DNA from 3 places in the Streptomyces hundungensis genome. Region 2 is predicted to be linked to each of the others. Evidence: riboswitches for the same ligand, from Rfam matches in the RefSeq annotation. Region 2 holds a riboswitch; each other region holds the start of a gene.
The links. Region 2 has a riboswitch for cobalamin ahead of DWB77_RS27340 (HoxN/HupN/NixA family nickel/cobalt transporter). Riboswitches for the same ligand answer to the same signal wherever they lie in the genome.
Positions count from the first base shown of each region.

Region 1: another riboswitch for cobalamin. It lies ahead of DWB77_RS29065 (cobalamin biosynthesis protein); the one in region 2 lies ahead of DWB77_RS27340 (HoxN/HupN/NixA family nickel/cobalt transporter).
Region 3: another riboswitch for cobalamin. It lies ahead of DWB77_RS13285 (ribonucleoside-diphosphate reductase subunit alpha); the one in region 2 lies ahead of DWB77_RS27340 (HoxN/HupN/NixA family nickel/cobalt transporter).

Region 1 covers NZ_CP032698.1:6,560,211-6,567,821, reverse strand. Annotated here, with positions in the region: gene DWB77_RS29090 (alpha/beta hydrolase) at 1-259, opposite strand, end outside; gene DWB77_RS29085 (class II aldolase/adducin family protein) at 400-1,053, opposite strand; gene DWB77_RS29080 (lysozyme) at 1,159-1,938, shown strand; gene DWB77_RS29075 (inorganic phosphate transporter) at 2,080-3,345, shown strand; gene DWB77_RS29070 (hypothetical protein) at 3,378-3,608, shown strand; cobalamin riboswitch at 3,710-3,848, shown strand; gene DWB77_RS29065 (cobalamin biosynthesis protein) at 3,945-4,901, shown strand; gene DWB77_RS29060 (cobyric acid synthase) at 4,883-6,388, shown strand; gene DWB77_RS29055 (putative cobaltochelatase) at 6,441-7,611, shown strand, end outside.
Region 2 covers NZ_CP032698.1:6,160,830-6,168,440, reverse strand. Annotated here, with positions in the region: gene DWB77_RS27345 (LysR family transcriptional regulator) at 1-457, shown strand, start outside; gene DWB77_RS27340 (HoxN/HupN/NixA family nickel/cobalt transporter) at 478-1,584, opposite strand; cobalamin riboswitch at 1,614-1,811, opposite strand; gene DWB77_RS27335 (metalloregulator ArsR/SmtB family transcription factor) at 1,902-2,264, shown strand; gene DWB77_RS27330 (hypothetical protein) at 2,455-2,736, opposite strand; gene DWB77_RS27325 (arsenate reductase family protein) at 2,854-3,213, shown strand; gene DWB77_RS39015 (hypothetical protein) at 3,371-4,360, opposite strand; gene DWB77_RS27315 (hypothetical protein) at 4,825-5,730, shown strand; gene DWB77_RS27310 (hypothetical protein) at 5,714-6,190, opposite strand; gene DWB77_RS27305 (NF041680 family putative transposase) at 6,250-7,611, opposite strand, start outside.
Region 3 covers NZ_CP032698.1:2,992,045-2,999,655, reverse strand. Annotated here, with positions in the region: gene DWB77_RS13290 (ribonucleotide-diphosphate reductase subunit beta) at 1-866, opposite strand, end outside; gene DWB77_RS13285 (ribonucleoside-diphosphate reductase subunit alpha) at 866-3,244, opposite strand; cobalamin riboswitch at 3,373-3,535, opposite strand; gene DWB77_RS13280 (Uma2 family endonuclease) at 3,614-4,198, shown strand; gene mctP (monocarboxylate uptake permease MctP) at 4,268-5,887, opposite strand; gene DWB77_RS13270 (DUF3311 domain-containing protein) at 5,884-6,156, opposite strand; gene DWB77_RS13265 (helix-turn-helix domain-containing protein) at 6,298-7,275, opposite strand; gene DWB77_RS13260 (MMPL family transporter) at 7,308-7,611, opposite strand, start outside.

The sequences.
Region 1 (7,611 bases), 400 kb from region 2:
CGAGGATTTCGCCGACGACGGCGTGCGCCCCCTCGCCCTCCAGGCCGTACACCCCGGGCCGCAGCGCGGCGAGCGAACGGGTCAGGGTGATCCGGCCGGGGGCCGTGGCGTGCACGGTCAGCCGGGGGTCGGCGGGCAGCGGGCGGCCGGGCGCCGCCTTGAGCGCGGCGTCGCTGGCGTGGCGTCCGGCCACGATCGCTGCCGCCCCGACGCCGAGGAGTGTGGTGACGGCCGCTGCCGTCTTGGTTGCAGGACGCACTCGTACAGTCTCGGGGCGAGTGGGCCCGGATGCCAGTGGGCGGGGCCCATCGGGGGCGGGGCCAGGGCCGTTCGGGGCCGGAGTGTCCAAGGCCAGGGCTGTCCAGGGCCAGAGCTGTCCGGGGCCGGGCCGGCCCGGAGCTAGGGCTGTCCGTAGCCCCGCAGGCGCTCGGCGACCTCGTCGAGCTGGTCCCTGCTGAGCAGCGACGGCGCCCGGCCCGGCAGGGCGGAGGCGGTGAGCCAGAGTCGGCACATCCACTCCAGTTGAGCGGTGCGGTCGTAGGCCTGGGCCAGGCCGGTTCCGTAGGTGAGGGTCCCGTGGTTTCGCAGCAGGCACCCGGTGCGGTCCTCCAGGGCGCGCAGCATGTGCTCGGCCAGCTCCTCGCTGCCGTACAGGGCGTACGGGGCGACCCGGACCGGGCCGCCGAGCGCGGCCGTCATGTAGTGGACCAGGGGCAGTTCGGCGACCAGGGTGGAGACGGCGGTGGCGTGCACGGCGTGGGTGTGGACGACGGCCCGCGCGTCGGTGTGGCGGTACACGGCGAGGTGCATCGGGATCTCGCTGGTGGGCCGCAGCACGCCCCTGACCTGACGGCCTTCGAGGTCGACGGCGACGGTGTCGGCGGGGCCGAGCCGGTCGTAGGGGACGCCGGTCGGGGTGACCAGGACCAGGTCGCCGACGCGTACCGACACATTGCCCGAGGTGCCGACCACAAGACCCTCCGCGGCCGTCCTGCGCGCGGTGTCGATCAGTTCGGCCCATGCGGCGGCGATGGCCGCCTCGTCGTCGCTCATGCGGGCGATCCTGCCAGGCGGGGGCGGCCGGGACAGGGGGTGGGGCGCCACTCTTCGCTAGCCTCCGGGGGGTTTGTTCCGTACACATGAGTTTCGGGGGAATTGATGGCTCGTGATCGCGCCCGGCTGCCGCGTCGGGTCCGGGTGCGCGTGCGGGTCGCGCTCTCGGCGTTGCCGGCCTTGCTGGCGCTCGGATCCGCGGCGCTCGCGGTGCCGGCCGGGGCGAGCGCCGGACCGGCCGGCCACGACGTCTCCTCGCACCAGAGGAACGTCGACTGGGCCTCCGCGAAGAGCCGGGGAGCCTCCTTCGTCTATGTGAAGGCGACCGAGTCCACGTCGTACCGCAACCCCTACTTCGGACAGCAGTACGGCGGCGCCCGGCGGGCCGGACTGGTCCGGGGCGCCTACCACTTCGCGGTGCCCGACCAGTCCTCCGGCCGCGCCCAGGCCGACTACTTCGTACGCAACGGGGGCGGCTGGTCGGGCGACGGCTGGACGCTGCCGCCCGCCGTCGACCTGGAGCACAACCCGTACGGCAAGGACGCCAAGGGCGGCAGCGGCGCGCCGTGTTACGGACTGAGCCCGGCCGCGATGACCGACTGGATCGCCGGGTTCAGCGACGAGGTGCGGCTGCGCACCGGCCGCCGGCCGGTGATCTACACGACGACCCTCTGGTGGAACGAGTGCACCGGCCGCAGCCGGGCGTTCGGCGCGGACCACGCGCTGTGGCTGGCCCGGTACGCAGCCGCGCCGGGCGCGCTGCCGACGGGCTGGTCCTACTGGACGTTCTGGCAGCACGCCGGCGGCAGCGGGAGGCTGCCGGGTGACCAGAATCTCTTCTATGGGAGTTTTGCGCAGTTGAGGCGGTTCGCAACCGGGCGCTGAACGGCCCCGGCGCCCGGCAGGGAACAACAAAGGGGACAACAAGGGGCTACGGACACCGATGCGCCCGCCCCAGTTCACCTTCCGTTCATTCAGGTTACTTACGTTCGTCCCGCCACTGACGTCGAACGATTGCCTGGGTAAATGGAACACATCACGCTGCTGCTCGCGATTGTGATCGTGACAGCTCTAGTGTTCGATTTCACGAACGGTTTCCACGACACCGCCAACGCGATGGCCACGACCATCTCGACCGGCGCCCTGAAGCCCAAGACGGCGGTCGCCATGTCCGCCGCACTCAACCTGCTCGGCGCGTTCCTGTCGGTGGAGGTCGCCAAGACGATCTCCGGCGGGATCATCGACGAGAAGGGCATCCGCACCGAGGTCATCTTCGCGGCCCTGGTCGGTGCCATCCTCTGGAACCTGTTGACCTGGCTGCTCGGACTGCCCTCCAGCTCCTCGCACGCCCTGTTCGGCGGCCTCATCGGCGCCGCCGTGATGTCGGCGGGCTGGTCCTCGGTCAACGGCTCCACCGTCGTCACCAAGGTGCTGCTGCCCGCCGTCGCCGCACCGGTCGTCGCGGGCATCGCCGCGATGCTGGCCACCAAGCTCACGTACCGGATCAACCGGAACACCGACGAGAAGGCCACCGCCAAGGGCTACCGGGCCGGGCAGATCGCCTCGGCCGGCCTCGTCTCGCTGGCGCACGGCACCAACGACGCCCAGAAGACGATGGGCATCATCACCCTCGCCCTGGTCACCGGCGGGGTGCTGCACCCCGGTGCCAACCCCCCGCTGTGGGTCATCGTCTCGGCCGGCCTGGCCATCGCGATGGGCACCTACCTCGGCGGCTGGCGCATCATCCGCACCATGGGCAAGGGCCTGACCGAGCTCCGCCCGCCGCAGGGCTTCGCCGCTCAGACCGCCGCCGCCACCGTCATCCTGGCCTCCTCGCACATCGGCTTCTCGCTCTCCACCACCCAGGTCTGCTCGGGTTCGGTCATGGGCGCCGGAGTCGGCCGCAAGGGCGGGGTGGTCCGCTGGTCCACCGCGTCCCGGATGGCCGTCGCCTGGATCCTGACGCTGCCGGCCGCCGCACTCGTCGGCGCGGGCGCGGAGTTCCTCACCCAGCAGGGCCCCTGGGGCATCGCCGCCGTCGCCGTCCTTCTGATCGCCGGCTCGGGCACCATCTGGAAGCTGTCGCGCCGCCAGCCGGTCGACCACCACAACGTCACCGCGGACGAGATCGGCGAGGTCCCGCAGGCCGAGCCCGCCGGGGTCATCACCACCGCGATCGCCGCGGTCACCCCGCCGCCGACGCTGGCCGCCGCGACCGCCGGCCTCACAGCCACCATCCCGGCCCCTGCCCCGGTGGCCCCCGCCGACCCGCCCACCCCGGCGACGGTCTGACCCCGGTCCTCCGGCACAGCTAAGGAATCCTCATGCACATCGACTGGGCAGCCCTCGGCTCCGTGTTCGGCGTCAGCCTCGCGGTGACCGTCGGCCTGGTGGGCCTGTTCACCCTCGGCATCGTGGGCCTCACCAAGCGGGAGGCCGCGGCCTCCGGCACCGGCAACCCCGGAAGCACGGCCGTGGCCCGCACGGGTGCGTACGCCTGCTTCGCGCTCTGCGCGGCGGCCGTCGCGTACGGGATCTTCCTGATCGTCGCCTGACCCACGGGCACCATCCGAACCGCCCTCCGGCCCGCGCCGGAGGGCGGTCGCATGCCCGGCCGCACGCTCTCTCGCGCCGCAGGTCAACGGCAAGTTGACGGGTGTTCTCGGCGCGTGGTGGACTGCACCGGCCAGCTACGGCGGCAGAAGAGGAAGCCGGTGCGAATCCGGCGCGGTCCCGCCACTGTCACCGGGGAGAGATCCCCGTGAGCCAGGAACTCTCACCGCCGGTCACGTCGAACCAGGGCGCGGACACCCTGAGTGAGGACATACCGCCATGTGTGCCTGCCTGCCCAGCCCTGCCGGTCCTTCCCGCCCCGCCCTGGCGCGCTGAGGATGCGGGCCGATCGCACCTTCGCCTACGGCGCCGCCGCCGGACTCGTCGCCGACCTCCTGCTCGGCGATCCGCGCCGCGGCCATCCGGTCGCCGCGTTCGGCCGGGCGGCCGGTGCCGTCGAACGTCTCCTGTGGCGCGACCACCGCGGCCGGGGCGCCCTGCACACCCTGGTGTGCGCGGGTGGCGCCGCCGGCGCCGCGGCCCTGGTCTCCCGTGCCGTACGCGGCCGCCCCGCAGCCTCCTTCGCACTGACCGCGGCCGCCACCTGGACGGTGGTCGGCGGCACCTCGCTCGTCCGTGAGGCGCGGGCCATCGGCGGCGCGCTTGCCGCGGGCGACGTGGAGGTGGCCCGCGAGCGGCTCCCGCATCTGTGCGGGCGCGACCCGCGGTCCCTGGACGCCGATGGCATCGCGCGCGCGGTCGTCGAGTCGGTCGCCGAGAACACCTCCGACGCCGTCGTCGGCGCCCTGGTGTGGGGTGCGCTAGCGGGCGTGCCCGGGCTCGTGGGCTTCCGCGCGGTCAACACCCTGGACGCGATGGTCGGGCACAAGTCGCCCCGGTACCGCCGCTACGGCTGGGCCTCGGCGCGGCTCGACGACGTGGCGGGCTGGCCCGGCGCACGCGTCACCGCGGGTCTCGCGGCGCTCGCGGGCCCCGACACCCGGGGCGCGTTCCGCGCCTGGCGCGCCGACGCCGACCGGCACCCCAGCCCCAACGCGGGCCCCGTGGAAGCCGCGTTCGCGGGCGCGCTCGGCGTACGGCTCGGCGGCACGCTCTCGTACGCGGGACGCGTCGAGCACCGGCCGGTCCTGAACGCGTCGGGGCGGCCCGTCGAGGTCGCCGACATCGAACGTGCGGTACGGCTCTCGCGCACGGTGGGCCTGCTGACGCTGGCCTGCGCCGTGGTTGCGGGGGCCGCTGTGAGAAAGGGACGTACATGGGTGGCGGGCTGCTGATCGCGGGCACGACCTCCGACGCGGGCAAGAGCGTCGTCACGGCCGGGATCTGCCGCTGGCTGGTGCGCCGGGGCGTCAAGGTCGCGCCCTTCAAGGGGCAGAACATGTCGCTCAACTCGTTCGTGACGCGCGAGGGCGCGGAGATCGGCCGGGCCCAGGCGATGCAGGCACAGGCGGCGCGCGTGGAGCCGACCGCGCTGATGAACCCGGTGCTGCTCAAGCCGGGCAGCGACCGTTCCAGTCAGGTCGTCCTGATGGGGAAGCCGGTCGGCGAGCTGAGCGCCCGCGGCTACCACGGGGGACGCCAGCAGGCGCTGCTCGGCACCGTCCTGGAGTGCCTTGCGGAGCTGCGGGGCACCTATGACGCGGTGATCTGCGAGGGGGCGGGCAGCCCGGCCGAGATCAATCTGCGGCGTACCGACATCGTCAACATGGGCATCGCGCGGGCCGCGCGGCTGCCCGTGGTCGTGGTCGGCGACATCGACCGGGGCGGGGTGTTCGCCTCGTTCTTCGGGACGACGGCGCTGCTGAGCCCCGAGGACCAGGCGCTGGTCGCGGGGTACGTCGTCAACAAGTTCCGGGGCGACGTGACGCTTCTGGAGCCCGGCATCGAGATGCTGCGCGGCCTCACCGGACGGCACACCTACGGGATCCTGCCGTACGCCCATGGCCTCGGCATCGACGAGGAGGACGGCCTCAGGGTCTCGATGCGCGGGGCCGTGCGGGAGTCGGTGGTGGCGCCGCCGGTCGGCGAGGACGTGCTGCGGGTCGCGGTCTGCGCGGTGCCGCTGATGTCCAACTTCACCGATGTGGACGCGCTCGCGGCCGAGCCCGGCGTGGTCGTGCGGTTCGTGGACCGGCCCGAGGAACTCCTCGACGCCGACCTGGTGGTGGTGCCCGGAACCCGCGGCACGGTCCGCGCCCTGGAGTGGCTGCGCGAACGGGGCCTCGCGGCCGAAATTGCCCGCCGGGCGGCCGCGGGCCGCCCGGTCCTCGGCATCTGCGGCGGCTTCCAGCTCCTCGGCGAGCACATCGAGGACGACGTCGAGTCGAAGGCGGGCTCGGTCGCCGGCCTTCGGCTGCTGCCCGTACGCGTGCGGTTCGCGGCCGACAAGACCCTGGCGCGGCCCGTCGGCGAGGCCCTGGGCGAACGCGTCGAGGGGTACGAGATCCATCACGGGGTGGCCCAAGTCCTGGGCGGCGAGGCCTTCTTGGACGGATGCCGGGTCGGCTCCGTCTGGGGCACCCACTGGCACGGCTCCCTGGAGAGCGACGGGTTCAGACGGCGCTTCCTCGAACGGGTCGCGCGCGACGCGGGCCGCCGGTTCGTGCCCGCGCCCGACACCTCGTTCGGGGTGTTGCGCGAGGAACAGCTCGACCGGCTCGGCGACCTGATCGAGGAACACGCCGACACCGACGCCCTGTTGCGCCTGATCGAGCAGGGCCCGCCCGCCGGGTTGCCCTTCATCCCGCCGGGGGCGCCGTGACCGCCCCCGCCCGTACGCCGCGTACCGCACCAATCCGAGGAGAGATCGGCCCATGAGCACCCGGTATCCGTTCACCGCCGTCGTCGGCATGGACGACCTGCGGCTCGCGCTGCTCCTGAACGCCGTCAGCCCGGCTGTGGGAGGGGTCCTGGTCCGGGGCGAGAAGGGCACCGCCAAGAGCACCGCGGTCCGCGCGCTCGCGGACCTGCTGCCCGAGGTGGCGGTCGTGCCGGGCTGCCGCTTCAGCTGCGACCCGGCCGCGCCCGACCCGCAGTGCCCGGACGGGCCGCACGAGAGCGGCCCCGGCACGGCCCGTGCCGCCCGCATGGTGGAGCTTCCGGTGGGCGCCTCCGAGGACCGTCTGGTGGGCGCCCTCGACATCGAACGGGCGCTGGGCGAGGGCGTGAAGGCCTTCGAGCCGGGCCTGCTCGCGGACGCCCACCGCGGCATCCTCTACGTCGACGAAGTCAACCTGCTCCACGACCACCTCATCGACCTCCTCCTCGACGCCGCCGCCATGGGGTCGTCCTATGTGGAGCGTGAGGGCGTCTCGGTGCGGCACGCCGCGCGGTTCCTGCTGGTCGGCACGATGAACCCCGAAGAGGGCGAGCTGCGGCCGCAGTTGCTCGACCGGTTCGGCCTGACCGTCGAGGTCGCGGCCTCACGCGAGCCCGCCCAGCGCGTCGAAGTGGTGCGGCGCCGGCTCGCCCACGACGACGACCCGGCCGCGTTCGCCGGGCGCTGGGCGGACGAGGAGAGCGCGCTGCGCCAACGGATCGTCGCGGCACGGGAGTTGCTCCCCTCCGTGACGCTCGGAGACGCGGTGCTGCTCCAGATCGCGGCCACCTGCGCCGCGTTCGAGGTCGACGGCATGCGCGCCGACATCGTGATGGCGCGCACCGCCACCGCGCTCGCCGCGTGGGCGGGCCGTACGGAGGTGACCAGCGACGACGTCCGCCAGGCCGCGCTGCTGGCGCTGCCGCACCGGCGCAGGCGCAACCCGTTCGACGCGCCGGGCCTCGACCAGGACAAGCTCGACGAGACCCTGGAGCAGTTCCAGGGCGAGGACGAGGGCGACGACGATCCGGACCCGGGCCCCGAGGGCCCCGGCGGCGGGGGCGGGGGCGGAGGCGGGGTGCCGCCGCAGGGCGACTCCCCCGAGAGCCCGGCCGACTCCCCCGACGCGTCCGAGCCGTCGGAGCCGTCGGAGCCGGCCGGGTCCC
Region 2 (7,611 bases):
CATCGGGACGCCGACCGCCGCCCACGAGGGCCTTGACGCCCTGACGATCATCGAGGAGCGGCTCGTCGCGGCGGTCCCGGCCGAGCACCCCCTCGCCAGGCAGGACCGGGTCACCCTGCGCGATCTCTGCGCGTACCCGATCGTGTGCATGCCACCGGGGACGGGGCTGCGGGCCGTCTTCGACCGGGTCTGCGCCGCGCAGTCCCTGCACCCGACGATCGCGCTGCAAGCCGGCGCCGCGGACGCCATCGCCGACCTCGCCGCCCGCGGGCTCGGCGTCGCCGTTCTCAGCGAGTCGATGGCCGCGCACTACCGTGACCGGCTCACCGCCCGGCTCATCGACGACGCCGAGACGCCCGCCTTCCTCTCCCTCGTCTGGAAGCACTCCCCCAGTCCCGCGGTGCGTGCGTTCCTCGCGCACGGCCGGCGGGCGTTCGGCATCTCGGGCACGGCCTGACTGCGGGGCGGTGCCACGCCTCAGGCGGCGCCCGCCCACTTCTGCTCGACCTTGCCGAACCGCCAGTACGCCAGGGCCGCCCCCCACACCACCACGAACAGGCCGACGATGACGAAGCCGACGTTGTCCAGGTTCAGGGACGCCACCCAGCCGCTGACCGGGTCGGTGAGGTCCAGCTTCTTGTGCAGGACGCCGACGAGCTCGATGGTGCCGATGAAGAAGGCCACCGCGATCGAGAGGCCCGTGATGGTGAGGTTGTAGTAGACCTTGCGCACCGGGTTGGAGAACGCCCACTGGTAGGCGAAGTTCATGAACGTGCCGTCGAGGGTGTCGAACAGGCTCATCCCGGCGGCGAACAGCAGGGGCAGGCACAGGATCGCGTACCAGGGCAGCCCGGCGGCGGCGCCCGTTCCGGCCATCACCATCAGGGTGACCTCGGTCGCGGTGTCGAAGCCCAGGCCGAAGAGGAAGCCCAGCGGGAACATCTGGCCGGGCCGGGATATGGACTGGGTGAAGCGGCGCAGGATGCGGTTCATGAATCCCCGCGAGTCCAGGTGGGCTTCGAGTTCCCGCTCGTCGTACGCGCCCGACCGCATCGCGCGGAACACCTTCAGGATGCCGAAGAGCGCCACCAGGTTGAGGGCGGCGATCAGGTACAGGAAGGAACCGGAGACGGTGGTTCCGACGACGCCGAGCACCTGGTGGGTGCTGGAGTCCTCGTTCAGGAGGACGCCGGCGAGCTGCGCGCCGCCCGCCACCAGGGCGGCCAGGACGACCACGACGCTGGAGTGGCCGAGCGCGAACCAGAAGCCGACGGAGACCGGCCGCTTGCCGTCCGCCATCAGCTTGCGGGTGGTGTTGTCGATGGCCGCGATGTGGTCGGCGTCGAAGGCGTGCCGCATGCCGAGCGTGTACGCGGTGATGCCGAGGCCGACGCCGTACGTCTTGGTGCCGACGGCGTAGTGCTCGGGGGCCACGAGCAGGAACAGGACGCCGAAGGCGACGACATGGAGGGCGGCTATCACCGCGAGGAGGACGGCGGTGCGCACGGTGTCCTCGCGCCGCCAGCGGAAGGAGGGCACCACGGGGGCGCCCGTATCGGGGGACGTGCGGACGGGCAGGGTCATTCGGGTCACGCTCCAGCACCTCGTGGATCACTTCGTGAGATGCCGCGGCCGGTCTCCTGGCTGACGGGTGGGTGCCTTGGTCCCGGCCTTCCCGGGCAGGTGGATCCTGGCCAGTGGCGTCGCGAGGGGACGGCGGCTCTCCGGAACCCGGAGAACCCGATCACAGTGGCGAGGGCCGCTCCGGTTTCGCACCGGTCTTCCCGAACACCACGGCCAGGTCACCCTAGACGCTGGTCAGTTGCCCGCACAGCTGCACAGCTGTGCAGGTATCGAAGATCACACCTGTCCGGGCGCCACGGCCCTGCGAGGATGCGGGCATGCATCTCGTCCCCGCCGAACGCGCCGGCCACCGCATCATCGACGGCCACCGGGTCTGCGACGCCGTCGCGGCCATCGGTGACCCGGACCGGGTGCGCGCCTGGGCCGACCGGTTCTCGCTGCTCGCCGACGCCAACCGGCTCGCCCTGCTCCTCGCTCTGCACCGGGCGGGCCCGCTGGCCGTCTCCGATCTCGCGGTGGCGACGGGCATGCGCGACCCGGCCGTCTCCCAGGCCCTTCGACTGCTCCGGGCGGCCGGAGCGGTCGCCGGCGAGAAGGAGGGGCGGGTGGTGCGCTATCGCGTGGTCGACGAGGCGACCGCGCGGCTCCTCGACGAGTACGCGGCGAACGCGCCGGTCTGAGGCGGAAGTTGGAGCGCCTCCGGGCGCGCCGAACCCGGCCCGTCCCTGGCCAACCATGGCCACCCCACCACACCCGGCCACACCCGGCCACACCCGGCCAGCCCGCCGCACCGCCGAACCCGGCCACCCCGCCCGAATCGTCTCCTCGGTTTCCCGAGGCACGATCCGGGCGGTCAGCGCCGGTCGCGGATCAGCGGCCGTCGTAGATCAGCGCGCGCACCATGCGGCAGGTGGCCTCCGACGGGGGGTGCACCCCGATCAGCGCCGCCATGGTGCGTATCGCGCGGTCGGGCGCCTGCTCGGGGCGGTAGACGCCCGTGTCGAGCAGGGCGATGGCCAGGCGCATCGCCTTCAGACGCCGGTTGTGGGACTCGTACCACACACGCGGGCGCCCCGCGGGCAGCGGCACCTTGTGCAGGGGCTGGAGGGACAGCTGTTTCGGGGCGTGCGAGGTGAGTACGGCAGCGGTCATGGGCGTCCTCCTGGGCGGTCGGGAACCCTCACTAACTGCCTCAATTTTACTGCGGGGCACTGACAATCGGCCCTGGCCGGCAGGGCTTTGGGGATGTCTCGCAGGTACCCTTGCCGCATGGAGATCTGGATCAATCCGGCCTGCTCGAAGTGCCGCAGCGCGGTGGACCTGCTGGACGCGGAGGGCGCCGACTACACGGTGCGCCGTTACCTGGAGGACGTGCCTTCGCCCGAGGAGATCCGGGCCGTGCTCGACCGGCTCGGCCTCGAACCGTGGGACATCACCCGCACCCAGGAGGCCGCCGCCAAGGAGCTCGGCCTCAAGGACTGGCCGCGCGACGCGGACGCCCGTGAGCGCTGGGTCGCGGCGCTCGCCGAGCACCCCAAGCTGATCCAGCGCCCCATCATCACGGCGGACGACGGCACGGCCGTGGTGGGCCGCACCGACGACGCCGTACGCGACGCCCTGTCCCGCTAGGCTAGCTCCTGACGCCCTCCGCCGAGGTCCGGTCAGTGACTGGATAGCTGAGACCGTCGTCGGCTTGGAGCGGGCGCCTCGGGGCCGTGAACACAAAGAGGCCCGCGCGCGGCCCTGCGATGCAGGGCCACGGGCCTTCGCTGTACTGGTCGCGGGGTCAGCCGCCCAGGTTGCGGTGCTCCTTCGTCGGGATTGAGAAGGTCGCCGGCCGCCGACGGGGCGGCTGGGTGGCGCAGGGCGGTGACCGGTACGGCACCAGGCTCGGTGCTGGGAGCCCAGACCATCCGTCAGGTGTCGTCCCACTCGCATCCTCAGCCGTGATCGGGGTGGGGGTGCCGTAAGAAGACGCCGTGGGTGTGGACGGCGCGCGGGATGCGGGGGATGCGGACCGCCGGGTCGTCGCCGGGGTACGGATGCAGGTTCCGCCAGCCGTGGACCCTGACCATGTACGCGACGGCGGCCTCGATGATGTCGGCCCACCGCTGGTGCCGAGGACGATGAACGCGACCGGGTAGAGGTGGTCCTGGGTCCGGTCGTCGATCCCGGTGACGTACAGGCCGCGATGGGCGACGAAGCCGCTGTCGGACGCGTCGTCGCCGGGCATCCAGAGCTGTTCGACGGGGTGCGGGGTGCCGTCCTTGCTGGTCTCGATCTCGTACAAGGCCGGGGCGGTCACGCGCTCACCCCCGCGAGGGCAGCGTCCAGGAGCGCACGGCGTCGGCGTCGTACGGGTCAGCGCACAGCCGGTGGTCGCTGACGTCGAACCAAACCGCACGCTGACGCGGAACCCGGGCACGAGGGTGCTCTCCGGCCCGTCCAGCGTGGCGGTGAGACGGTCGTAGTCCTGCTGGGCGTGCCGGGTCTGGGTGTACGGGTCGAGGCGCAGCAGGGTATAGCCGTCGAGGCTGTTGTCGCGTTTGCGGGCCTCGATGTAGAGGGCGTAGTGCGCGGGGGCCATGCCGACGTCGTCGGGCAGGGGCAGGTCGGAGGCGGCGTGGGTGAGCATCGTGTAGCCGGTCTGGCAGACACCGAGGCTTGTGCTGGTCTCGCAGGGGTACCAGCCGCCGTCGGTGTAGCCGTCTGGCGGCCGTGGAAGAAGCCGCGGGCGTGCGGGGGTCTCGGGGTGGACCACGGCGACGGTGATCACTCGGAGCCGTGGTCATCGCCGACGGGTTTGCGCGCGTTCCACGACGCCGGACGTTCACGATCGAGCCAATTTGGAGTGTCGGCGATTCGCGCACCCCTCCGTTTTCTCAACGCCGCACACCACGGGCTTTTCGAAGTGGCGTCGGCAGCAGTCATCCCCTCTGGTGCCGCTCCGCCTTGGCTTGTCCCAGACAGCCCCCAGGAAGACCCTTGCCACTTACAGCATTCTTATGTCAGGTGGGCACCTCGCGCACACAGGTTCTTCACCCAACCGTGTCCGTGTACTCGGTGGCCGGGGGCCCACCATTGGGGCAGTGCTGCGTCACGGTTCTCGTGCCGCGTCTTGTTTCACGATCCCGTTTGCGTGGCGCGTCTGTGATGCGCGGTCAAGGCGTCGATCCAGAAGCCTTGGTCGGTTCCCGGTCGTCTGTCCCACCCGTGTGAACGACGACGAAGAAGGATCTCTTGAAGCACTCCAAACCTTGGTTCCGTATGCCCGGATCACGAAAGTCTCCGGTCCTGACCTCGCTGGTAACTTCCGTTATGGCGCTGGCTGTTGCCGCCGGGCTGGCCGTCCAGCCTGGGGTGCTGGACCACGATCAGAGAACGGGTACGGTTGCCGATTCCGATCCGGCGTTGCAGACAGGCAGCTCTCTTCGGCGGGACCAGTGCCTGATGGCCGGTGTGTTGCGCCTGGGCGGAGCTGCGATGACGCAGACCGCGCAGGACGGTCTCAACCAACCTCCCGACAAGCTGCACGCTTTGGCCGACATGCAGTACTGGCAACAGACACCTCTGGGGGCGGCGTTCGACAAGGACCGCGCCACGGGAGACCAGCAACTGGCGGATCTCGACACCACTTCGCGACAGACGGTCCAGATGGGCGGGCTGCCGAACCCTCCCGGAACTCACGACGTCGGTGAGGACCGCCGGACCTTCTACGACCAGATCGGTCTGACGAAGTGGATCTCTGAGCGCTGGTGGCAGGACGAAGGCGTCTTCTACGACGACCCCACACCCAAGATGGACGTGCTGACCCGCCAGGCCGTAGACAGGCTGGGCAGCCCGCGCTACCCGTCCTCCTTCTCCGATGGCGGAGACGGAAACAGCGAAGAACGCTACGCGTTCAGCTATATGCATGACTCCTCGAACTTTCTGGTCGGAGCCGGCGCGGACGACGCACGGCTCTTCCTCGCCGCGGGAGGCTTCCCGCGCACTGCACCACAGCCAGGAACGCCGGAGTACCGCATAGCAGTAGAAGACGTGAAGTCCCGATTCGTATCGTGCGCGTGGAGGGATCCACTAGATCCGAACCAGGTTCTTAACTTGTCGTTTAACGGCTCTGCCTTGCTTGTCAGTCCCATGCGTTGAAGAGGACTCCGCCCAATGTCGTGATGCCGTAGAAGCGGACCTCACGCCACTCGCCCGGCCCGAGCACTGAGGTGTCCACGTCGGATAGCGGTGTGGCAAGCAACTCGCTGCTCAGGACGTCGAAGCCGGCGTCGGTAAAGGCATGAGCCCACGGAGGCGGTGCGAGGAACTCCTCCCCGTACCAGTTCCGACGTGTCTGGGCGAAGGCGATCCAGGGGTGATGAGCGTGACACAGGACGATGCTCTCGCCTGCGCCTCCGACGACCGATGCGGTGTGGAAGGTCCGAGGGTATGGGTGTTCCTCCACCTCGCCCACTTTGCCTCCGGCGCCGCGGGCAGCGGCATACAGAGCGGTTCGGAACGCCCGCAGGTCGGTCTTCGGGAGCGGGCCCTCCTTCGGCCAGAAGAAGCCTGTCGCCCCCCGCGGCAGCACAAAGCTGGCGTTCCCGTCGTTGACCATGTCCCTCATTTTGCCTGGTGGGAGGTTCATCGGTTGTCATAAGGGCGTGAGCTGCGGGTTCACGCTGTGCGGCGAGGCTTGGTGCCCACCTTGTGATGGGCGGGACGGGTATACGCCTCGCCGGTCGCGAGGACTCTGCCCACGTCATGACGGGGGGCGGGGTGACGGTTCTTTGAGCCCGGCGGACGGCCGGGTCCAGGGCGGGACGGTTTCGGTGCACCGGTAGGAGTGCCGGTCTTCGTGCGCAGGTTCCTAAACCCCCGTCGGACGCGGGCAGGAGTAAGTCTGTTCGGCTCGGTTGGCTTCTCCCAGGGACGCCGGAGGTCGGCGGCCAGCGGGCGGGCGAGCCGGAGCTGGGCATAGGCGGCGATCACCAGCCAGGTCCACCTGTCGGCTGCTTCCGAGCTGCGAAGCCGGGGCTTGGTCCATCCGAGCGTCTGCTTGAACAGGCGGAATGTGTGCTCGATGTCGAAGCGGCGGAGGAAGGACTGCCAGCAGCGGTCCACGTCGCCCGTGGTGGCGTCGGTGCCCGACCACCACAGCCAGACCGGCTTGTTGACCCCGCCGCTGGGCAGCTTCTCCACGACCAGACGGATGACAGTGCCCTCGATGAGAGGAAGCGGGCCGTCGTGGTCGAGCCAGGCCGCCCGACGTGTCAGCCTCGGATGCAGCCGGTCCCACGCCTGCGCGGTCGCCTTCCCGTAGCGGCGAGTGTCGGTGACCGTCACGGCCTGCTCGGTGCCCCAGGTTGCCGGGTCGCCGAAGACGAACTCGCCGCCGTGCTTCGGCGGTCGCCCGCCTTGGGGATAGGACAGGGCGTACTCCTTGAGCGAGGGCGTCGGTCGGCGCATCACCCGGTCCGACCGCAGTCGGCCCAGGATCTCGACGGGCAGGTCGCCCAGCAGGTGAGCGATGCGGGGCGCGTCGTATCCGGCGTCCAGCACTACCAGGACATGGGGGTCTCCCTGCTTCCACTGGCCGGCGGCGACGAGCCGTTCGATGACCTCGCGGAGCTGGACCGTGGTCACCGCGGCGACGTCGGCGCCGGGGTCCAGGCGCACAGCGTCCAGCACCGCTGTCCAGGACGTGCGGCCGGTCTCCAGCGCGGCCACCACCGAGTAAGGCCAGCCAGGCACCATCTGATGCTTGCCCTCACCCCGGCCGAACGTGTGGCAAAAGGCCCGGTCGGCACAGGTGTTGGCGTCCGGCCGGAGCCACGGCGAGACATCCACCGCCAGCACGAGCCGACCGTCCACCGCCCTGGGCAGCGGCGCCCCGGCCAGGGCCCGACGCAGCCGGGCGACATCGATCCGTCCCTGGTTGAGTCCGCCGTACAGAGCTCCGTGACCACGGCGGTGTTCGGGAGCGAGCGCGAGATCGACCAGTGTCCGCACCGGCCCGTCCGTGCACAGCAGCGCGTC
Region 3 (7,611 bases), 3.2 Mb from region 2:
CGGGTCAGGCGCTGGTCGGCGACGCACTCCAGGTATTCGCGCATCGACTCGGTGTTCATGCCGGGCAGGCCGTCACCGCACAGATCGCGGCCGAACTGGAGCTCCGCCTCGACCGCCTCCTTGATCATGTCGGTGACCTGCTCCTGGAGCCGGTCGTCGAAGAGGTCCGGCTCCTCCTTGCGGACGGTGTCCACGACCTCGAAGGCGAAGTTCATGTGCATCGTCTCGTCGCGGAACACCCAGTTGGTGCCGGTGGCCAGGCCGTGCAGCAGGCCCCGGCTGCGGAACCAGTAGACGTAGGCGAAGGCGCCGTAGAAGAAGAGGCCCTCGATGCACGCCGCGAAGCAGATCAGGTTGAGCAGGAAACGGCGGCGGTCGGCCTTGGTCTCCAGGCGCTCGATCTTCTCCACCGAGTCCATCCACCGGAAGCAGAACTGCGCCTTCTCGCGGATCGAGGGGATCTCCTCGACCGCGTCGAACGCGGCGGCGCGGTCCTGGGGGTCGGGGAGGTAGGTGTCGAGCAGCGTCAGATAGAACTGGACGTGCACGGCCTCCTCGAAGAGCTGGCGGCTCAAGTAGAGCCGCGCTTCAGGGGAGTTGATGTGCTTGTAGAGGGTGAGCACCAGGTTGTTGGAGACGATCGAGTCGCCCGTCGCGAAGAACGCGACGAGCCGGCCGATCATGTGCTGCTCGCCCGGCGTCAGCTTCGCGAGGTCGGCGACGTCGGAGTGGAGGTCGACCTCCTCGACGGTCCAGGTGTTCTTGATCGCGTCCCGGTAGCGCTCGTAGAAGTCCGGGTAACGCATGGGACGCAGGGTCAGCTCGAAGCCCGGGTCCAGCAGGTTCTTGTGTTCGGTCGTACTCATTACTGGCAGGCCTCGCAGGACTCGGGGTTTTCCAGGGAGCAGGCGATCGCGTCGGCGTCGGGGGCCGCCTGCTGGACTGGGACGGTGGTGGCCTGGGCGGCGCGGGCGATGCGGGTCGCCGGGCGCGAGCGCAGGTAGTACGTCGTCTTGAGGCCCTGCTTCCAGGCGTACGCGTACATCGACGACAGCTTGCCGATGGTGGGCGTCTCCAGGAACAGGTTCAGCGACTGCGACTGGTCGAGGAACGCGGTGCGGGCGGCGGCCATGTCGATCAGGGCGCGCTGCGGGATCTCCCACGCCGTGCGGTACAGGGCGCGCACCTCGGCCGGGATCCAGTTGAAGCCCTGCACCGAGCCGCTGGCCTCGCGCAGCGCCTCGCGGGACTGCGCGTCCCATACGCCCAGGCGCTTGAGGTCCTCCACCAAGTAGCCGTTCACCTGGAGGAATTCACCGCTCAGGGTCTCGCGCTTGAAGAGGTTGGAGACCTGCGGCTCGATGCACTCGTACACGCCCGCGATGGAGGCGATGGTGGCGGTCGGCGCGATCGCGAGGAGCAGCGAGTTGCGCATCCCGACCTCCGCGATACGTGCCCGCAGGGCCGCCCAGCGCTCCGGCCAGTGCAGCTCGACGTCGTAGTGGTCGGGGTGCAGCACCCCGCGCGCGGTGCGGGTCTTGTCCCAGGCGGGCAGGGGACCCGACCGCTCGGCGAGGTCGGCGGAGGCCTCGTACGCGGTCAGCATGATCCGCTCGGCGAGCTTCGTGGACAGGGCCTTCGCCTCGGGGGAGTCGAAGGGCAGCCGCAGCTTGAAGAAGACGTCCTGGAGGCCCATCGCGCCCAGGCCCACCGGGCGCCACCGGGCGTTGGAGCGGCCGGCCTGCTCGGTCGGGTAGAAGTTGATGTCGACGACCCGGTCGAGGAAGGTCACCGCGGTGCGGACGGTCTCGTCGAGCCGCTCCCAGTCGATGTCGTGGGAGGCGGTGTCGACGAACGCGCCGAGGTTGACCGAGCCGAGGTTGCACACGGCCGTCTCCCCGTCGTCGGTCACCTCCAGGATCTCGGTGCACAGGTTGGAGGAGTGGACCGTGTGGCCGGGCTCCGCCGTCTGGTTGGCGGTGCGGTTGGAGGCGTCCTTGAACGTCATCCAGCCGTTGCCGGTCTGCGCCAGGGTGCGCATCATGCGGCCGTACAGGTCCCGGGCGGGCATGGTCTTGAGGGCGAGCCCCGCGGCCTCGGCCCTGCGGTAGGCGGCGTCGAACTCCTCGCCCCACAGGTCCACGAGCTCGGGCACGTCGGCCGGGGAGAACAGCGACCACGAGGCGTCGGCGTCGACCCGGCGCATGAACTCGTCGGGGATCCAGTGCGCGAGGTTCAGGTTGTGCGTACGCCGCTGGTCCTCGCCGGTGTTGTCGCGCAGCTCCAGGAACTCCTCGATGTCGGAGTGCCAGGTCTCCAGGTACACCGCGGCCGCACCCTTGCGCCGGCCGCCCTGGTTGACCGCGGCCACCGAGGCGTCCAGCGTCTTCAGGAACGGGACGATGCCGTTGGAGTGGCCGTTGGTGCCCCGGATCAGCGAACCGCGGCCGCGGATACGGGAGTACGAGAGGCCGATGCCGCCCGCGTGCTTGGAGAGCCGGGCCACCTGGTGGTAGCGGTCGTAGATCGAGTCGAGCTCGTCCAGCGGAGAGTCGAGCAGATAGCACGACGACATCTGGGGGTGGCGGGTGCCGGAGTTGAAGAGCGTGGGGGAGGACGGCAGATAGTCCAGGCGGCTCATCAGGCCGTACAGGGACGCCACTTCGTCCACGGCGGTGACCGAATCGTCCTCGGCGAGGCCGGACGCCACGCGCAGCATGAAGTGCTGGGGGGTCTCGATGACCTTGCGGGTGATCGGGTGGCGCAGCAGATAGCGGGAGTAGAGGGTGCGCAGGCCGAAGTAGCCGAAGCGGTCGTCGGCGCCGTCGGCGAGGGCCGCGTCCACCAGGGTGTCGAGGCGGGCGGCGTGGGCATCGACGAAGTCGGCCGTGCGGTCGGCGATCAGCCCCTCGCGGTGGCCGACCGCGACGGAGGCGGAGAACGACACCGCGCCCTGCGAGGCGGCCTCCTCGGCGGCGGTGAGCGTCAGGAGCCTGGCGGCGAGGCGGGAATACGCCGGGTCCTCCGAGATGAGCCCCGCTGCCGCCTCGGTGGCCAGTTCGCGCAACTCGGCGGCGTCGGAGCGGGAGTTGCGGCCCCGCAGCGCGGCCGCGGCGACCCGGCCGGGGTCGGTGTCCGCGAGGTCCGCGGTGAGCTCCGTCAGGGTCCGCAGCAGCGCGGTGCCCGGGGCATCCGCGAGCTCGTCGGTGATCGCTGAAGCGGGATCCGCTGGGGCGATGGTCACGGTGGGGGCACTCCCTCGCTCGGCACGGGGCGCTGCGGGGGAGGCGTCGGCGCGCCTCGGGGCAGCCCTCGGCGCGTCGTCCACCGGCCCAACCGCGAGGCCCGGACGTCTGGCACCCGGCTCGGTCGAACCGGGTACGCCGTCGGCAGGTGCTCGGACTCGACCCGTACGTATCCATACAGGTCATACCGTTGCGGGACAGTTCCGGATTCACACCGGATTCCCCTGCGGCGACAGCGAGCATGAGCATACATGTGGGGGGCGCCGCGGACCGCACCCCCCACATGTTGTGTCACCGGTCGTTTCGCCCCCGGCTGTCCTAGAGCTCCGCTATCGTCGGTGGCAGAGCGCTGAAGGAGGCGAGCCGCGATGACCGCGACTACAGACCGGCCCCACATGCTGACGGAGGATTTCGAGGCCGTCGCGCGCATAGCGGCGCGTGAGAGGGAGGGGACGCGGCTCGAATTCATCTACGGGGTCATCAGGAGCAAGGCCATGCCGGACGGCGATCACGGGCGCATCACCCAGTGGCTCACGCGCATCTGCCTACAGCATCGGCCGGAACTCTGGTTGCACCCCGGGCAGGGGATCAAGGCTCAGCAGAATCGGGCGGGGCGGGCGATCCCGGACGCAGCGCTCGCGCCATCCGACGCCTTCGTCGGCCAGGGCGACTGGGTGGACCCGGAACCGATCCTCATGGTGGTCGAGGTGACCTCGTGGGACTCCGACACCCACCGGCGGGACCACGTCGAGAAGCCACGCGCCTACGCGGAGACCGGCATCCCGGTGTACCTGTTGATCGACCGGGCCAAGTGCGAGGTCTCGGTCTACAGCGAGCCCGAAGGCCACCGGTACGCGTTGGTACGCACCCTTCCCTTCGGCCGGGACGTCGAACTCCCCGACCCCGTCGGCATCACGCTCCAGACCGAGCAGCTCAAGGACTGGGTGCGCTGATCGGTGCACACGAAAGGGCCGCCGCATCCTCCTGGGATGCGGCGGCCCTCTCCGTGCCGACAGCCGAACTCAGTGCGCCGCCCCCGCCGTCGCCGGCGGCAGCTCGGTGGTGACGCCCGGGTCGCCCGCGTCGGCCGTGTAGTCCTCCGGCGAGGTCTCGTCGATGCCGTCGGGGGCCTTGACGGCGCGCAGGACGACGGTGAGGACCACCGTCACCAGGATGTTCAGGACGAACGCCGTCAGGCCGATGTAGCCGATCTCGCCGATGCCGGGGATCTCCTTGGAGGAGCCGCCGAAGTGCTTCTGGGTGGGCGAGGCCACCCCGTACGCGGCGAGCGTGCCGTAGACCATGCCGACCGCCCAGCCCGCGAGCAGCGCCCAGCGGTGGAACCAGCGGGTGAACAGGCCGCCGACCAGGGCCGGGAAGGTCTGAAGGATCCAGATGCCGCCCAGGAGCTGGAAGTTGATGGCGACCGTCTTGTCCATGGTCAGGACGAAGACCAGCGCGCCGACCTTCACCACCAGCGAGACCAGCTTGGAGACCTTGGCCTCCTGGGAGGGGGTCGCGTCCCGCTTGATGAAGTCCTTGTAGATGTTGCGGGTGAAGAGGTTCGCCGCCGCGATGGACATGATGGCCGCCGGGACGAGCGCGCCGATGCCGATGGCCGCGAAGGCGACGCCCGCGAACCAGTCCGGGAACATGTCCTCGAAGAGCTGCGGAATGGCCAGCTGGCCGTTCTTGACCTTGACGCCCGCCGCGATCGCCATGAAGCCGAGCAGCGCCAGCAGGCCCAGCATCAGCGAGTACAGCGGCAGGATCGTGGTGTTGCGGCGGATCACGTTGCGGCTGCGCGAGGAGAGCGTCGCGGTGATCGAGTGCGGGTACATGAAGAGCGCCAGCGCCGAGCCGAGCGCGAGCGTGGCGTACGTCCACTGGCTCTTCTCGCCGGGCACGAGCGCCCCGGTCGGCTTGCCCCCGGGCGGCCCCGCGAACTTGTGCTGCGCGGCGCTGAAGATGGCGTCGAAGCCGCCCAGCTTGATCGGGATGTAGATGATCGCCACCGCGATGACGAGATAGATCAGACCGTCCTTCACGAACGCGATCAGCGCGGGCGCGCGCAGGCCCGAGGAGTAGGTGTACGCCGCGAGCACGGCGAACGCGATGAGCAGCGGCAGGTCCTTCACGAACCAGTTGCTGGACTCGCCGCCCACGCCCATGACGTCCAACACGGCCTGGATGCCGACCAGTTGGAGCGCGATGTAGGGCATCGTGGCGAGGATGCCGGTGATCGCGACGGCGAGGGAGAGGCCCTTCGAGCCGAACCGGCCACGGACGAAGTCCGAGGTGGTGACGTAGCCGTGCTTGTGCGAGACCGACCACAGCCGCGGCAGGAAGGTGAAGATCAGCGGGTACACGAGGATCGTGTAGGGCACGGCGAAGAAGCCGGCCGCGCCCGCCGCGTAGATCGCCGCGGGCACCGCGACGAAGGTGTACGCGGTGTAGAGGTCGCCGCCGAGCAGGAACCAGGTGACCCAGGTGCCGAACGACCGTCCGCCCAGGCCCCATTCGTCGAGGCTCGCCTCGTTCTCGGCCTTGCGCCAGCGGGCGGCCATGAAGCCGATGACCGTGACGGCCAGGAAGAAGAAGATGAAGACGCCGAGTGCGACGCCGTTCACGCCGTCCTTCACTTGGACGCACCCCCCTTGGCGGTGTCAGAGGTGGTGCGCGAGCGCTGGTCGTGCTGCCACAGCTTGTACGCGAGCATCGTCAGCGCGGTCGAGATCAGCACCCACAGCATCTGGTACCAGTAGAAGAACGGGATGCCGCCGAGCGCCGGGTCCGCCTTGGCGTACGAGCTCACCCACAGCATCGCCACGAAGGGCGCGATCAGGCAGAGCGCGATGACCACGCGCAAGGGCGTGATCACCGGTCTCTTCACTTCCGTCGATTCCGGCATTGGGTGGCTCCGTCCCCTCACGATCACCTGTGCGTTGGATCACTTGGTAATGCGCAGGAAATCTAGGGGAGAGATTCGGTCAAGGGAACCCCCGTCCGGATTCCGGACGGGCCGGAACCGGACGGCCTCCGTGCCGGAGGGTCAGAGCCAGCCCTCCTTGGCCGCGCGGACGCCCGCCTCGAACCGACTGCGGGCCCCCAGGCGGGACATGAGCTCCGAGCTCATCCGGCGCACCGTGCGCAGGGACACCCCCAGCCTTCGCGCGGCGATGTCGTCCGTGCAGCCGATGCCGAGGAGCAGCACCAACTCCCTTTCCTGGGGCGAGAGGGCGTGCTCGTTGCGGCGCGGGGCCTCCCCGAACGGGGTGCCCGACTCCCACAGATGGTCGAAGAGGACCACCAGCGCGTTGACGAGTCCCCGGCTGCGCACCTCAAGGGCGCCGGCCCGGGCGTCCTCGGGGTCCACCGGGACCAGCGCCGCGCTGCGGTCGACGATCACCATCAGCATGGGCACGATCGGCACGGTGCGGGCCTCGCCGCCCAAGTCGCAGTACCAGCGCACGTATTCGAGGGTGGGGGCGTCGTTGCGGAAGCTCTCCTGATAGATGCTGCGGATCTTCACGCCGCGCTCCAGGGCCAGCTCGTCCAGGGGCTGGCTGGCGTCCATGGTGTCGGGCAGCTGGGCGCCGCCGGGCAGCAGGGAGAGGCACTCGGCGCGGGCGCTCGCGGCCAGGTCCTCCAGGCGCTCGCGTACCGCGTCCACGCCGTGGATGCGGTCGACCACGTCGTGCCGGAAGGTGGTGCCCTCGCTGAACTTGGCCAGGATCGCCGCCACCGTCTGCTCGGCCCGCTCGACCTGGCGTCTGCGCTTGGTCAGTTCGGCCTCGGCCCGCGAGAGCAGGAACGCGAACCCGACGTCCGGGCTGAACGGGGCGATGCCGTCCGAGGCGTCGTCCATGAGCACGAGTTTGAGGTCGGCGAGATGGCTGAGCGCCGCCCGTACCTCGGTCTCCGTCCAGTGCAGATGGTCCGCCAACTCGGTTACGCCGTAATCGGGTTGGGACAGCAGGAGTCGATAGACGGTCTCTGTGGACTGCTGGATTCCGAGTGCCTCGAGCATGCGGTTCCCCCAGGTGCGCGAATGCCGTGGTGTCACTGTGCGTGGTCCGGTGGTTCGACCAGGGGGATCGTATGGCCGAGACGCAATCCAGGTCTAGACCAATAAGATGACAGTGGTGTGGCCGGAAGCGCGCTTGCGGGGGGTTGTGTGGCCGTTTCGTGAACGACCCGTCGAGACGGCCCCGACAGCACCGCGACCGCACGGAGCAGCACGGACCCCAGCAGGGCCGCGCCGCCAACTCCCGTGACCAGAAGGGCCAGTTCCACTTGGGGACCGAGCCCGATGGCCAAAAGCGGCAGGGCGACCACGGGCCCGACGCGGTACCGGGCACGGGGC